Regions from separate parts of the Lysinibacillus sp. NPDC093210 genome, predicted to be linked through region 1. Evidence: riboswitches for the same ligand, from Rfam matches in the RefSeq annotation. Region 1 holds a riboswitch; the other holds the start of a gene.
What was found. A riboswitch is a leader RNA that binds a small molecule or an ion and turns the genes downstream of it on or off. The one in region 1 is predicted to bind FMN.
Positions count from the first base shown of each region.

Region 2: linked by a shared signal. The riboswitch ahead of ACIP9C_RS03670 (ECF transporter S component) and the one ahead of ribE (riboflavin synthase) in region 1 are both predicted to bind FMN.

Region 1 covers NZ_JBIVOE010000001.1:410,305-418,357, forward strand. Annotated here, with positions in the region: gene ACIP9C_RS02030 (spore germination protein) at 1-122, opposite strand, end outside; gene ribH (6,7-dimethyl-8-ribityllumazine synthase) at 261-728, opposite strand; partial or broken gene ribB (3,4-dihydroxy-2-butanone-4-phosphate synthase) at 785-1,375, opposite strand; gene ribE (riboflavin synthase) at 1,434-2,072, opposite strand; FMN riboswitch at 2,229-2,354, opposite strand; FMN riboswitch at 2,475-2,600, opposite strand; gene uvrA (excinuclease ABC subunit UvrA) at 2,921-5,425, opposite strand; gene ACIP9C_RS02055 (MDR family MFS transporter) at 5,494-7,026, opposite strand; gene ACIP9C_RS02060 (MarR family winged helix-turn-helix transcriptional regulator) at 7,184-7,666, shown strand.
Region 2 covers NZ_JBIVOE010000001.1:732,234-740,286, forward strand. Annotated here, with positions in the region: gene ACIP9C_RS03655 (methyl-accepting chemotaxis protein) at 990-2,684, shown strand; gene ACIP9C_RS03660 (STAS domain-containing protein) at 2,718-3,104, shown strand; gene ACIP9C_RS03665 (sodium-dependent transporter) at 3,256-4,602, opposite strand; gene ACIP9C_RS03670 (ECF transporter S component) at 4,750-5,337, opposite strand; FMN riboswitch at 5,564-5,759, opposite strand; gene ACIP9C_RS03675 (hypothetical protein) at 5,874-6,089, shown strand; gene ACIP9C_RS03680 (RNA polymerase subunit sigma) at 6,109-7,407, opposite strand; gene sigX (RNA polymerase sigma factor SigX) at 7,404-7,937, opposite strand.

The sequences.
Region 1 (8,053 bases):
AACATTGATTCACATGTAATAAAATGAACAATATGCTGTTGAAAGGTATAAGATTGAAATATCACGTCAGCAGAGCGTTGAAATAGTTCTTTCAACGTTTTCAATTCGATATTTCGATTCATTGATTGAATATTCCTCATCTCCTACTGAACTCGATTCAAACAAAGTATTGTACTGAAATGCATATACAATATTTTTCCCAATGTCCAACAAATTATGCAGCAATTATCCTTGTCATTTATACATTATGTCATTAAAATTTAACCAATCATTTTCTGTAAATTCGCCATTTCAATAGCTGAAATTGCAGCGTCATAGCCTTTATTACCAGATTTTGTCCCCGCACGTTCAATTGCCTGCTCAATATTTTCAGTTGTGACAACACCAAAAATAACTGGTACATTTGTAGCAAGAGAAACGTTAGCTATGCCTTTTGCTGATTCGTTACAAACATAATCATAATGTGTCGTAGAGCCACGAATAACTGTACCAAGACCAATAATGGCATCATATTTTTTTGTTTCAGCTAGTTGTTTAGCGATAAATGGAATTTCAAATGCACCTGGTACCCACGCAACATCAATTAACGCTTCGTCTACACCATGACGTTTTAGCCCATCTAATGCACCGCTTAATAATTTACTTGTAATAAATTCATTGAATCGACCAACTACTACCGCTATTTTTAAATCACTACCAATTAATTGTGCTTCAAATGTTTTTCCCATAAATTGATTCTCCTCTTTTACACTGTAAGTGAATTTTTCCCTTGCATTTGTTGACGGCGATAGGCTGCTAGTGCATCAATCGAAATCATTTTTAATTTGTGTTTTTTCGCATATTTGACTAAGTCATCGAAGCGTAGCATTTCACCATCATCCCCCATGATTTCACAGATAACGCCTGCTTGTATGCTTTTGCAAAGCTTTGCTAAATCGATAGTAGCCTCCGTATGCCCTCTACGTTCTAAAACACCATTTTCCTTTGCTATAAGGGGAAATACATGCCCAGGTCTACGAAAATCTGTTGCTTGCGCTTGTGAGTCTAGCATTTTCTGAATCGTCAAAGCGCGTTCAAAGGCACTAATGCCTGTTTTTGTATCTTTATAATCAATACTTACGGTAAATGCCGTTTGGTGATGGTCCGTATTATTTACGACCATGGGATGCAACGCTAATTGTTGTGCAAGACGCTGTGAAATTGGCGTACAAATAAGCCCTCTTCCATAAGTGGCCATAAAGTTTATCGTTTCTGGTGACATGAACTCTGCAAGGGCAAGTAAATCCCCTTCATTTTCACGGTCTTCATCATCCACGACCACAATCATTTTGCCTTGTTTTAAATCTGCAATTGCTTCTTCAATTGAATGTAGCAAAATTGCCACCTCCTAATAAACTTTCATTTACTGTACGTTCTATACTTTCAAAGACAGATTAAAACCCATGCTTCGCTAAGTAATCTTTTGTAATGGTCGGTGATTGCTGACCACGCTGTAGCTGTTGAATAATGTATTTACCAACTAAATCGGTTTCAATATTGACTGGAGATCCAACATTTTTTGTTCCTAATACGGTTTCCTTGTAAGTGTGCGGAATAAGCGATACGGTGACGCTGTTTTTTTCCACATGGAAGAGCGTTAAACTCGTTCCATCAATTGTGATTGAACCTTTAGGAATACAATAGCTAGTTAACTCTTCTGAAAGTTCTATATCAATGTATACTGCATTGGCCATTGGACGTTTGCGCAATATTTTTCCCACTCCGTCAACATGCCCTGAAACAAAATGACCACCAAAACGTCCGTTTGCAGGCATTGCACGCTCTAAATTTACTGCATTACCAACAGTGAGTTGCTGCAAATTTGTAGCTTTCACTGTTTCAGGCATTACGTCCATCGTCAGTTCCTGCTCATTATGATGTGTAACTGTCAAACACACGCCATTGACAGCTATACTATCTCCTAGTTTCACATCCGATACTATCTTTGACGAAATAATGGTAATTTTCATACTTTGTCTATCGTTTTGCAAGGTTTTTACTGTACCAACATCCTCAATAATACCTGTAAACATTTTCCACCTACTTTCTAATTTTTAAATTTTGACCTGTAATTGCCTAAACGAGACAAACAAAAAACCCCATATAATAATGGGGTTTGGGAGTTCTCATACATAAGACGTCACTAAATAAACCTAATGGATATAAATATTTCCACAGGCTACCATCTCATCGTTCTTCTCCCATCCAGACTATAACTGTCGGTTTTGGATTTGCACCAAATCAGCTTGCGCTCACGGACTTTGAATTGCTTCATCACCGCCGATTGGGAATTTCACCCTACCCCGAAGAACAAATTACTATTAAATTTTTAACTAAATAAAAAACTCCCCAACGAAGGCGAAGGGAAGTAGTTTTGTATATAAGCGTAGCCAAATAGACCTTTTAAAGTCATACGAAATTAAAAAGCTTATAAATTTACCCTTCTCCCATCCAGACTGTAACTGTCGGTTTTGGATTTGCACCAAATCAGCTTTCGCTCACGGACTTTGAATTACTTCATCACCGCCGATTGGGAATTTCACCCTACCCTGAAGGATATGTTTATTTAGTTACTTCATACGATAACATTATTTTAATACATTATCCACTTAAAATTTTTTAATGGCTATTTTGTGTAGTTTAATTGCCTTGGCACAATCCAAATGTGCAAATGAAAACAACCAGTTAATAATTGAGCGTATTAATAAGGAGCTAGTGACTTTGGGGATAATTAAAATTCGTAACGTCCAATGGAATTTTGAAAGGATTCATAAATACGCTCTTTAGTAGAAGGTCGCACAATAACCTTCATCTTAACTAAAAGAGCGTATTTTTAATATCCTATAATTTTTTTAAAGTACTGCTAGTATATTAAATGTAATTAGTACGCTTCGGCGAGTACTTCTTTCAGAAACATCCCCGTAAAGGAATCCGATACTTTTGCCACTTGTTCCGGCGTTCCTTCAGCTACAAGCTTTCCACCTGCGGCTCCTCCTTCAGGTCCAATATCGATAACCCAATCTGATTCACGGATTAATTCTAGACTATGTTCGACGACGATAACTGTATTGCCCGCGCACACAAGTCTGTTTAATAAAGCATGCAGCAGTTTAATATCAGATGGATGAAGACCCGTCGTAGGTTCGTCCAATAAATAAAGCGTGTGGCTTTTGGATGCTTTACTTAATTCGTTTGCCAGCCTAATACGCTGTCCTTCACCGCCAGATAAAGTTTTGACCGATTGTCCCCATTGAAGATAACCCAACCCTACCTCACATAGCATTTCAATCATGCGAGAAATCTTTGTTTCCGATTTCAGAATTGGTAAGCTCTCCTCTACAGACATATTTAGCAAATCTGAAATGGAGTACCCTTCATATTTTACTTGCAACACTTCGTCAGTAAACCTTTTACCTTTGCAGTTTGTACATGTCACTTCTATATCTGCTAAGAAGTCCATATCTACTGATAATACACCTAAGCCTTGGCATGTTTCACATCGTCCCCCCGGAGAGTTAAAGGAGAAATGCTTTGAAGTTAATTCTCTCTCTTTTGCTTCTGGTAATCCTGCAAACAATTTGCGGAGGTGCGTAAAGACATCCGTATAGGTAGCGACATTAGAGCGCTGTACTCTTCCCATTGGCGATTGGTCAAAAATAACGATATTTTCGATATGTTCTAACCCACTAATTTCCTTACATCCAGTTTGGGAAAGGTTTTTCGATTTTCCTTGCGCAAGAATGTCGAAAACAAGCGTGGATTTCCCCGAACCTGAAACGCCTGTTACTGACACGAGACAGCCCAATGGAATAGAAACAGTAGGGATGTCGACATTTCGAAGTTTTGCTTGTTGAATCGTGATATGCTGCCCATTTCCCTCCCTACGAACTCGAACAGGAGAAGGGAAACTTTCTTCTACTAGATAAGCTCCAGTCACTGATTGCTCATTTGACATTAAATCATCCAAACTGCCTTCTCCTACAACAGTTCCACCATGTATTCCCGCACCTGGACCAATATCAATGATATGATCTGCAGCACGCATCATCTCAACATCATGCTCGATAACTAGTACAGTATTACCTAAATCACGTAATTCCTGAAGCACTCGAATGAGGCCTGCTGTATCCTTTGCATGAAGACCAGTTGTCGGTTCATCCAAAATATACAGAACGCCAGTTAAAGCTGAACCAAGTATGGTAGCAAGTCGTAAACGTTGTGTCTCTCCTCCAGACAATGATACCGTCTGACGGTTTAATGAAAGGTAACCAAGTCCAACATCGATAAGCCGCTGAAGTGTTGTTAACATATCCTCAATAATAGGCACCAATAAATGATGACTTGCTTCAGGGAACGCCATCTGCAAGCTATTCGTCCATTCGAATACATCTTCAAGTGACCACTCTGATACGTCCGAAATTGTTGCATCTGCTACTTTAACTTGACGCACTTCTTTCTTTAAGCGTGCACCAAGGCAATCTGGGCAAAGTTGTTCATGAAAGAAACTTCCTTCTTTTTCTTTAGCTCCTGATTCCCCCTCTTTCTCCTTATAACGTCTCCATAAGCTCGGTATGACTCCTTCAAACTTTGTTCCTGCGGCCGGTTTACTATTTGGATAGTGACGTTTAAATTCCTCGCTCTCGACACCGTAATATAATAAATCTCGCTGGACATCATCGTAATCTTTTAATGGTAGATCAGGGTCAAATTCAAAGCCATAATGCTTTCCTGCTGCCACTAAAATACGCATTTGAATGTCACGATGGACCCCCTTAAGAGAGGCTACGCCACCGTCGCGTAAGCTAAGCTCAGGATTAAAAACCATCGGCTCGTTTATACTCGCCACATGACCAAGGCCGCTACAAGTTTCACAAGCACCTTCTGGCTTGTTAAAAGAAAAATGTAGCATGCCTAACTTCGCTTGCTGTTCATGACAATTTGGACAACTAATTAATCGATTATCTGATTCCTCATCTTCCTCTACGAACGCTTCTGTTGGTTCAAAAGAAGCAGGAATACTTACATGACATGAAGTACAAACTTGTTCACCAAGTCTGGCAAAGATAAAACGGATATACTTATAAATTTCTGTTACTGTTCCTACTGTTGACCGTGGATTTCGATTCGTAACATGCTGCCCAACGCTGATTGACGGTGACAGCCCTCGAATAAACTCCACCTTAGGCTTGCTAATCGCATTAGCCATCATTCCCATAGAATCTAAATACTGTCTTTGGCATTCCCGCTGAAGTGTATCCATAGCTAACGTTGATTTCCCTGAGCCAGACGGTCCAGTCAGCACTACTAGCTTATATTTAGGTATGGAAAGTGACACTTTCTTCAAATTATTTTCCCAAGCACCTTTAATAAAAATAGTCTCTTTCATCATTATCCTCCTGAACATAGTACGACTTTTTAGTATCGTCAACAGCCTAAATTCTTACTATATTTTATTTAATTTTCCTTGTTGTCTTTTTCAGCTGTAACAATCACGCGGGAGTTCCCCATCATGAAAACGAAAATGGCTGCAATAACAATAGGAATGAGGGCAAGGAGAAATACATGTGTCACAGAGTTAGACATAGCATTCACAATAATATCAAGAATGTTTGCAGGGATATTCTCGCGTACACTAGGTTCAAAAATTTCTCTCATATCGCCAACATCAAACATTGCAGAATTTGAGCCTTGCCCCATATTTTTAAAACCTTCTGTTAGCTTACTAGCAAATACATTGTTTTGAATTGTTCCAAAAATTGTAATTCCCATCGTCATACCTAGCGTACGAAGAAACGAATTGGTTGAATTCGCCGTACCCCGATAACGAGCATCTAAATTATGCTGTGAAGCTGTCGGTAGTAATGAGAAGGAGAAGCCCATGCCAAAGCCTACGAGAATCATATACAGCGTAAGAAGTATTCGAGCCGTATCTGGCGTAAGTGTGCTTAGTAAAAACATACCTGCAAAATAAGATATAACTGAAATAACCATTAAGTTTCGATAGCTTATTTTCGTTAAGAAAATACCACCAAAAGCACTTCCTGCCACGGATCCCAACATCATTGGCATCAGAATGAGCCCTGCATTCGTTGCGGAAGCACCATATACCGCCTGCACATAAATCGGTATATATACTGTTAAAATAATAAAAGTACCGCCATATAAGAAAGCTAATATTTGCGAAGAGGCAAATAAACGACGTTTAAATAAGAAGAAAGGAAGTATTGGTTCTTCTGCTTTCAGCTCTACAAAAAAGAACACAATAAAGAACACAGCAAAACTGATAAATAATGAAATTATCGGTGCTGAATTCCAATCGAACTGTTTACCACCCAGCTCCAGTGCAAACATAAGACTGATAACAGCGAATACAAGAGTAGCCGCTCCCCACCAATCGATTTTCTGCTTTGTAAGCACAGGAGATTCCTTGTAATTTTTTATAATAAGAATTAATGAAACGATACCGATTGGCAAGTTAATATAAAAAACCCATTCCCAACCAAAATGATCTGTAATATAAGCACCGAGAAGTGGTCCTACGACACTTGCTATACCGAATACAGCGCCGAGTAGCCCTACCATTTTCCCTCGTTTTTCTGGTGGAAAGATGTCAAATACAATTGTAAATGCGATTGGCATTAGCGCACCTGCACCAATCCCTTGAATCGCGCGGAAAATGCTAAGTTGCTCAATTGTATGAGCAAAACCGCAAAGAGCCGAACCAAGTAAAAACACACCTAGACCAAAAATAAAAAATCTTTTTCTTCCATACATATCGGATAACTTACCGAAAATAGGCATACCAGCCATTGTTGTTACCATATAGGCTGAAGTAACCCAAACAAATTTATCCATGCCTCCAAGTTGCGATACGATTGTTCCCATTGCAGTCGCAACAATTGTATTGTCAATTGCAGACATAAAAATGGCAAGAAGTAAACCTGCCACTACCAACTTTGTATTACTATTACTTTTCGATGCTTCCATTTAGAAACCCCTTTACAAATTATTAATACCTTCGCTAGAATGAACACGTAAACAATTACACACTCATCAAATATCTTGACCATCTAATATCTCGACCATCAAGATATTAATAGTCTAAAAGGAGGCTTATCTTTTGTCAAGCAATCAAGAAAATCAAATGATTGATCCACGTGAACATTTCACTTCACTTATGCGCGGGCTAGGAACTCGCACAATACTACACCAGCAAAATGTGGCTGCATCTCTTGGGCTATACAATAATGATTTTATTTCTTTGGATATTTTACGTGAAACCGGTCCAATTACTGCCGGAGAGCTTTCAAAAAAAACGGGCCTTGCTACAGGCAGTATTACAGCATTAGTTGATCGCCTTGAAAAAATCGGTTATGTGCGTAGAGAAAATGATCCTAATGATCGTCGCAGGGTCATTATAGTCCCAGAATATGAATCGAAAGAAGAAATCCGTCATACGTATGAGTCGCTTCACCAAGCCATGCTTCAACTAGCTTCTTCCTACAAGCAAGAAGAGCTTGCTCTCATTTCACAGTTTTTACAAAACGCAAGTACAGTACTAGAAGAGCAAATACAACTTCTCAGCTCTTCTACACAAAGCAAATCTTCGGCAAAAACTATACGTTAAAACGAAAACAGGACGTTATCCCGATTGTGAAATGATTTTGGGTATCGTCCTTTTTTCTTTTCTCTCCCCCTTCGGCAACCTCACTCCCCTCTCAGTTTCATGTCAGACATACAATATGCAATTATCTGAATGGTTTTACATATTCAGTAGAATGACTAAAAATGATACGTGCAAATCAAGTTATATAAAACTAAATATTCAACAGTCAAACCATCATAGACGGCATGCTCTTTTATCATAAAAGGAAACCTTAAATGGTAAAGAGCGTTACTTCCTACGTGACTACTTTTGACCAACCTTGACATAGAAAAATAGGAATGTTAATGTGAGTCATCGTTCAACGTAGCTTCTGTACAACGGACACTTCACTTGCTACGAACATAGTCA
Region 2 (8,053 bases), 320 kb from region 1:
GTACATTATAAACGAAATATAATTTTAATAGGATCTAATAGGATATTTTTACTATCCTATATACCAATCCCTATTATAGTAATTGAATAATTCGAAAGTAGCTTTTATAATAATGACGTCGGTGGATAAAGGCCTTTTGATTCCATCCATCCAGTACAGAACAAAACTCCTTTCAAATGGTCTAAGCTACCAGATTGAAGCAAACTTCGCAAACTCCAGGCAAATGATTTAACATCGCCTTAAAATTCCTATATAACACATTGTCACCAACATTCAGTATCCAGCATACTCAGATACATAGATTTACTAGTTTTTATACAATTGGGGTGACATATACCATAGGGTGAAAACAGTAAAATTCAAAGCTATCCATGGCTATCTCGCACATAACAATGTCTTGTTAATATGTTTTTAAAGAAATGAAATTGATTCTCTTTTGTTTAAATATTATTAACCGTAAAATACATGAATTTTTTTAACACCGCTAAATTCTCTGGATGGACTCAGGCGTTTTTTTCCTATTCTTTCTCAATAAAATGGCGATGACCTATTTTACTTTGCTTACATTTAAGACTGCAATTTCAATTCAAGATAGGTGATTGGTGATGGAAGTTACATTGCGTGTTCAAGCTAAAGCTAAAATACAAGCAGTTCATTTTACAGAAAAAAAACAGGAAATTATGTATCACACAAATTAGCCATTATTGTGATTGAAGCAATGGAAAAAATCGATACCCACCTCCTTTAACACAATTGTCGTAAATGTTAGACAGAGCAATGGGAGGTAAAGTTAACCGTTATCGATAAAGCTCACTGAATAACGGAATATGATTTAACGAAGGCTTCGCAATTCAATTTAAACCAATTTATTTTTACAAATCGAGGTCAAGGAATCATATTTGGTTTAAACATATTTCTAAGGAAAATTTATAGTCGGTGTTTCAAAGAAAATTCATGGATAAGTACATCTGAAATTTGGAGGGACTTCTATGAAATGGACAATAAGAAAAAAAATAAATTTACTCATCCTTACCTGTATGTTACTAATGGTATCTATTCTAGCAATTATTAATTTTATTGAAGCGAAAAAGAATTTTTTAGAAAGTGCGGATGCGAAAATTTTATCTGACTTGCAGTTAAGTTTGCAATATTTTGATGTAATTGCCCCTGGCGACTGGGCTATCAAAAATAACGAATTGTATAAAGGTGATATTAAAATTAATGATAATTTCGCTATTGTGGATGAAATTGAGGAGCTAGCAGACGGTAACATTGTGACAATCTTTCAGCATGATACACGAGTTAATACAACGATAGTCGAAAACGGCTTACGACAAGTAAATACAAAGGCTCCTCAAAAACTTATTACTGCTGTGTTAGAGCAGAAAGGACGTTATATCGGCTCAGCAAATGTATTGGGAAGTATGTATCAAGTAGCGACCGAACCGATTATGAATAGCAACGGCGAAATCATTGGCATGTGGTCGACCGGCACACCATCAGCCCCCTATATTAACATTGCTAAAAGATATGTAATGGAAAATGTTGCGATTTTAATAGGTATTGCAATTTTAATGTTCGTGAGTATTAGTTGGTTTTTACAGCGCCAAATTATTGCGCCAATTAATCAATTAAGCTTAAATGCACAAGAACTAGCTAATTTAAATTTAGACGTGAAAATAATAAATCCTAAAGGAAAAGATGAAATTGCCAATTTAGCACAAGCCTTTAATAATATGAAGCAGCGTTTAACAGAAACAATGACTATTGTATCGAATAGTGCCAATCAAATAGCTAGCTCCTCGCAGACATTAGCTGAATCATCACATCAAACAAGTGAAGCCTCCAACCAAATTGCTTTAACAATGAATGACATTTCAAATGGAACCGCCACGCAATCAGATCAGGCTGAACGTATTGTCATGATGATGAAAAAAACGATTGAAGAAGTAACCAATAGCTTAGAAAAAGCAGAAACAACTTTAAATAGAGCGATCCAATCGACCCATATCGCTCGAAAAGGTGAAGATGCTATTAATGAAGCAATTAAGCATTTAAATACAGTCACGCATACAGTTTCTTATGCAACCGACTCGATTCAAAAACTAGGCAAACGCTCCGAAGAAATCGGTGGTATTATCACCGTTATAACTGGAATTGCGGAGCAAACTAATTTATTAGCATTAAACGCTGCTATCGAAGCTGCTCGAGCAGGTGATCAAGGAAAGGGCTTTGCTGTAGTCGCATCAGAAGTTCGTCAACTTGCTGAGCAATCCAGTTCGGCTTCTGGTCAAATTACAAATTTAATTAAGAATATACAAGCCGAAACCGCTGTGACCGTCCGGACAATGGAAAGTAATTTACTCGCTGTCAAAGAACAGGTGAACATTATTAGCAAAGGCGGAGAAGCCCTACAAGAAATCGTCGAACACGTTGTTGAAACAGAGCAAGGTGTAAAACAAATGAAGTCTGCATTCACGCATGTCAATGACAACTCATTAGGTGTTCAACAGGCAATACATGATATCTCACGCATTCTAGAAGATTCCGCGGCAGCTTCAGAAGAAATGGCAGCTACCTCTGAAGAACAACATGCAACTGTAGCTGAAATTTCTCATAAATCAGAGGAATTAGCAGAAATTTCTATCAAACTACAAAACGAAGTAAATAAATTTAAATTTTAATCTAATAACTACATGACATGGAGGAACACTGAAATGAGTAAGAATAACATGATAAATATTGGTTCAAAGACTGATTATATTCCAATCTCCTTTACAGGTAATTTAGAATACGAAGTAATCGATGAGTTAAAAGAGGAGCTACACGCTATTAGTTTAGATACAAAGCATGGCTATGTAATGGATATGCAAAAAGTAACGAACATTGATAGTACTGGTTTTGGAATGATTATTAATTTCGCTAAGAAAGTTATGATTGCCGAAAAGAAAATCGCCATTATTGTGACAGATGAATTTATTCGTAAACTGTTCGCCATCTCACAATGTGACAAAGTATTCCCTATTGCAAAAAGTGAAATGCAAGCGCAGCAAATGATTAAAGAAAAAAGCTGGATAGGTGAGCTCGCACTAAGTGAATATTAAGTGCCAATATTAAGTGCCAGGCACTCAAACAATTCTGAATTTCTCCTATGAGAAAGCATAAAAGAAGCCGCGACATATCGCGAGATAGCGATATATTGCGGCTTCTATTGTGTTTGCGAGTGACAGGCACTCACACAATTTGACTCTTCAATTATTTTTGTAAAAGCATATTTAATAAAACAACGATAATAACGATTGGTACCACTACTAACATTAACACGCGATAAGTCTTATAAAATCCCTGTCCCATTTGACTTCCCATAAGCAATTCCTTTTTCACAAAACTTTTATCTACTACATAGGCAATAAAGATTGCAATCAACAAGTTGCCCAACGGTAGCATTAAATTGGACACTAAAAAATCAGTAGCATCAAAAATCGACTTTCCGAAAATGGATACATCCGCTAACAAACTAGATGATAATGCTGACGGAATGGCAGCAATGAAGACAACAACCCCCAGCAGGAACGTTAAGACTGAACGTGACATATGCCACTTCTCCATAAATGCCGCAACAATAATTTCATATAAACTAAATGATGATGTTAACGTCGCAAATAAAAACAGTAATAAAAACAGCGCTAAAAATACTTCACCAAAGGGCATTTGACTAAATGCTGTCGGTAGCACCATAAATAATAAGCCAGGCCCAGCCTGTGGCTCTAAATCAAAGGCAAATACTACAGGAAAAATAGCTAGTCCTGCAAAAAATGACACGAGCACAGTCAGTATAACTACTGAGCCTGCTGAGTTCGGTAAACTAACATCCTTTTTCAAATACGAACTATATGTAACCAAACAAGAGAACCCTACTGCCAAACCAAAGAATGACTGCCCTAACGCCTCTAATAAAGCTTTACCCGTTATATTTGAAAAGTCTGGCCATAAGAAGAATTTCACACCCTCCATTGCCCCGTCTAATGTTAATGCACGAATAACAAGAACGATAAACATAACAAATAATAATGGCATCATCCACTTATTTGCTTTTTCAATGCCGTTTTGTACACCTAGCGAAATGACAAGTACATTCGCAAGTGTAAATAACGCTAAACCTAGTAATGTAATCCACGGAGTACTAATAATTTTTCCAAATAGCTCACTTGGATTAACCGTTGAATCAATAACAGCCCCAGATACACCTAGGCCACTATAAATAAATATCCAGCCCCCTACAACACTGTAAAAGGTTAATAATAGAAAACAGCCAAGTACACCCATGCGTCCAACCCAAGCCCAAGCAGGTTTTGTTGGAACAACCTTTTTATAGGCTGTGATCGCCTCTGATTGCGTACCACGCCCTAAAATATACTCGGATAATAACATCGGTAGGCCAATCAACAAAGTGAACACCACAAATATAAGGAAAAATGCGCCGCCACCACTTTGCCCTGTGACATATGGTAGTTTCCATATAGCCCCTAGTCCAATCGCAGCACCCGCAGATGCTAAAATAAACCCTAACTTACTGGACCATTGTCCATTGTTTTCACTCATCTCTTCAATCTCCTCAAATCTAACTAATCTCACATTAATTGTACATTAAAATAGTAATTTAGACTAGTCAATTCCTGAAGATTCCAGCATGCTATTAGATCTATAAATAAAAAACCCCGAGTATGAATAAACTCGAGGCTTAATTTATTATTTCGATAAATACATCGTACGTTGTTGTTCAATCCATCTACGCATCGTTGTGAACAGTAACGCCATAATCGCCGTTAATAGCACACCTTTAACGATATTAAATGGCAAAATACCTGCAATAATCATTTTATATAATGAATCGCCAACTACTGGCTCCATACCTAAGAAATAAGTGTACATCGGTAAAAATACTGCGTAATTTAAAAAGCTCATTCCTACTGCCATAACAATTGTTCCTGTTGCCAAACCTCCAACAAGACCCGCAATTGTTTTAAAACGGTTAAAAACAAATGATACTGGTAAAATAAATAATATACCTGTCACAAAGTTTGCAATATGCCCAACTGGAACCCCTGTAGGTGTACCCGAGAAAATCCAATCCAATATATTTTTAAATAGTTCTACTAAAATACCCGCAACTGGCCCCATTGTGATGGCTGCAAGTAAAGCAGGCATATCACTGAAATCCACCTCTAAAAATGCTGGGAACGGCGGAATTGGGAAATTAAAAAGCATTAATAAAAATGAAATACTACTTAGCATACCAATCGTAATAAACGATTGAAGTTTGATATTTTTCTTCATTGAAAACTCTCTCCTCTTTGCTGATTCAATCTTGCAAGAAGAAAGGTTACGACGTAATCGATTGTTTTTTCACGAAAAAACCCTTATGCACATCAGCATAAGGGAGAAAAGGCATGATTAAATAGCGCCATTACTAGCTTTTTTTGTGCAAACAGTGCAATCTATAGACACACTAAAAAAAACGCTCGCACATAGCTTAATTCGTAACAACGAATGACGATCGTACCTTCATCTTCTCCCATCCAGACTATACTGTCGGCCTTGGAATCGCACCAAGTCAGCCATGCAAAAAAATCTTTGCACAGGTCGCGGGCTGAAGAGCCATGTAGTAAATCTTACGAGCTAATGTAGTTTGTAGTACACTAGCGATTTACAACTCTATTACCGCCGGTCGGGATTTTCACCCTGCCCCGAAGATGAATCAATATTATTTTATAAATTAACTATAATGTTTTATCTCACAAAAGTAAATACTTCTGCTTAAAAAATTCCGATTAAATTTGTATGTTTTAATGAATGCTTCTCCAAAAGGGCCAGTGGATTTTCGAGTTCAAGTTATTCAAATTCAAGCCACGAGCGACGGATTCCGCGTTTCACCATTAGAATTCCGCGTTTTAGAGCTTGGATTCCGCGTTTCACCATTAGGATTCCGCGCTTCAGAGCTTGAATTCCGCGTTTCAACACCAGATTTCCGCGTTTCCACCAGTATTCTAATACGGAAACAACTCATAAAAAAAACAGCTACCTCATAAAAGCTAGCTGTTTTTTTTGTTACTGCATAGTTTGTTTATTTGCACCTACAGGTATCGGTAAAAAATTTGTTAAATCAAAACCTTCCCAACTATCCTGTACGACGTTATCTAAGCGTAGCTTTTTATCAAAGCTTGAAGCTGTCAGCATCATGGCCTCTATTAATTGCGTTGCCCGCACAGCATCCATTGTCATCAAATCCAGAGGTGCGTCAAATGTGATGACAACACCCCCCTCTTCTTCTTTCACTGTGTACGTTACATTTTCAGGGATGACGGGTACATATATATCATCTTTTTTATCACGCATGGCAATAAGTGCCTCTGTAACAGTAGGGTATGTTTGGTGGAAGTCGGGCGATAAATATTCAGTCCCATTTTCTTCTGTATATAAATAATAGTTGTAATGATTATCTTTCGTTAACTGCATAGGCTCACTTGGCTCACCAACCTGCGAAAATTCATAAGGAGTACCATCTGCATTTTTTACCGATATCGCTTTATATTCAGAGTCGGAAAAAGTATCTTTTAATGAACTTAAATATTTTGTTACGGAAGCTGAAGCTACATCGTAATCATTTTTTTTAGGTAAGACATGAACTAGCGTCTCACCCTCTTCTTTTAACTCACCTTTGTATGGATGATAATTAGCAAAACCAAGCGCTTCCTCATCAATTTGTGGTGCGTATTTTTCATACATTTGTAGAGTTGTCGGCTTTTGCTTTCCAAAATCAGCCGATAATTTCTCGTTCGGGATTATATAGGTCATTGGTATGCTATCAGCATTGCCACCTGGTAAGCCGATTTTAAATACTACTGCATCTGCTAAATCGTCTTCGTAAACGGATGTCCGAAGTGATAGCATTCGTGCATGTTCGGCACCGATATTCGCTTTCATCACACCATCTGCATTTTCACTTTCTTGAATAGCTCGATCCTCTTGCATCGTAGAAAAATTTTCAGGAGGGGCGTTTGCTTCATCCTTAACTGGATTATTATTTGATAAAAACACGTACCCTACTATTGATAGTACAAAAACAGCTGCAATACTACTAAGAATAGGTAACTTACTCTTTTTACGCTGTTTCATTGGCTTGATGCTTTCATTCTCGTGAGTAGCAAAAGACTGCTCTTGCTCTTCAAGCACTTTTGAATCTGTTGGTTGTTGCATTGCTTCTTGAAGATGTATATTATCTTGCAGACGTGCATCTGCAAGCAATCGTTTCAACACTTCTTCTTTCGAACGGTCATCAGTCAGCTTCGGGGCATTCTTCAACATTTGTTCTAGTTGTTCATCGTCGTCAAATTGTTTATGAGTCATTGCCTTTTCGCCTCCTGTTCCCTAACCTGTTGTAGCTGTTGCCTTAAAAACTTAATGGCTCGATGTTGCGTCGTCTTAACCTTTGCTTCTGTCCAATCAAGTATCTGCGCTGTTTCAGCAATCGATAAATCTTGGAAAAAGCGCATAATAATAACCATTTTTTGATCCCCTGTACAATTTTCAAGTGCAGACTCTATTTGCATTAATTCATCACTGGCCTGTAGCATATCTTCCGGTGATGGTGTGGTTGAATGTAGTTGTTCCGTTTCCCAGTCAAAAAAATCGAGCGAATGTTTTTTGCGCACTGCCTGCTTTCTAAAATGATCTATTGCGACATTTTTAGCAATAGCAAAAAGCCATGTTTTTTCACTGCTATTTCCTGCGAATTGTTCATACGATCGCAGAACACGAACGTACACCTCATGTGATAGATCCTCAGCAAGTGTACGATTTTTTACTAGATAAATAAGAAACTGGAACACGTCTTGATGGTATGAATCGTATAATCGATGGAACACGGAGTCATTCAAAGCACTCCACCCCCGTTCTCATAGTATTTGTCGTCTAACGCTCGCACAAGTTACATCTTAATTATGATTTACTCAAAATTTTGCTAAGTGCCAATATCTGCACTAAAACTACATGC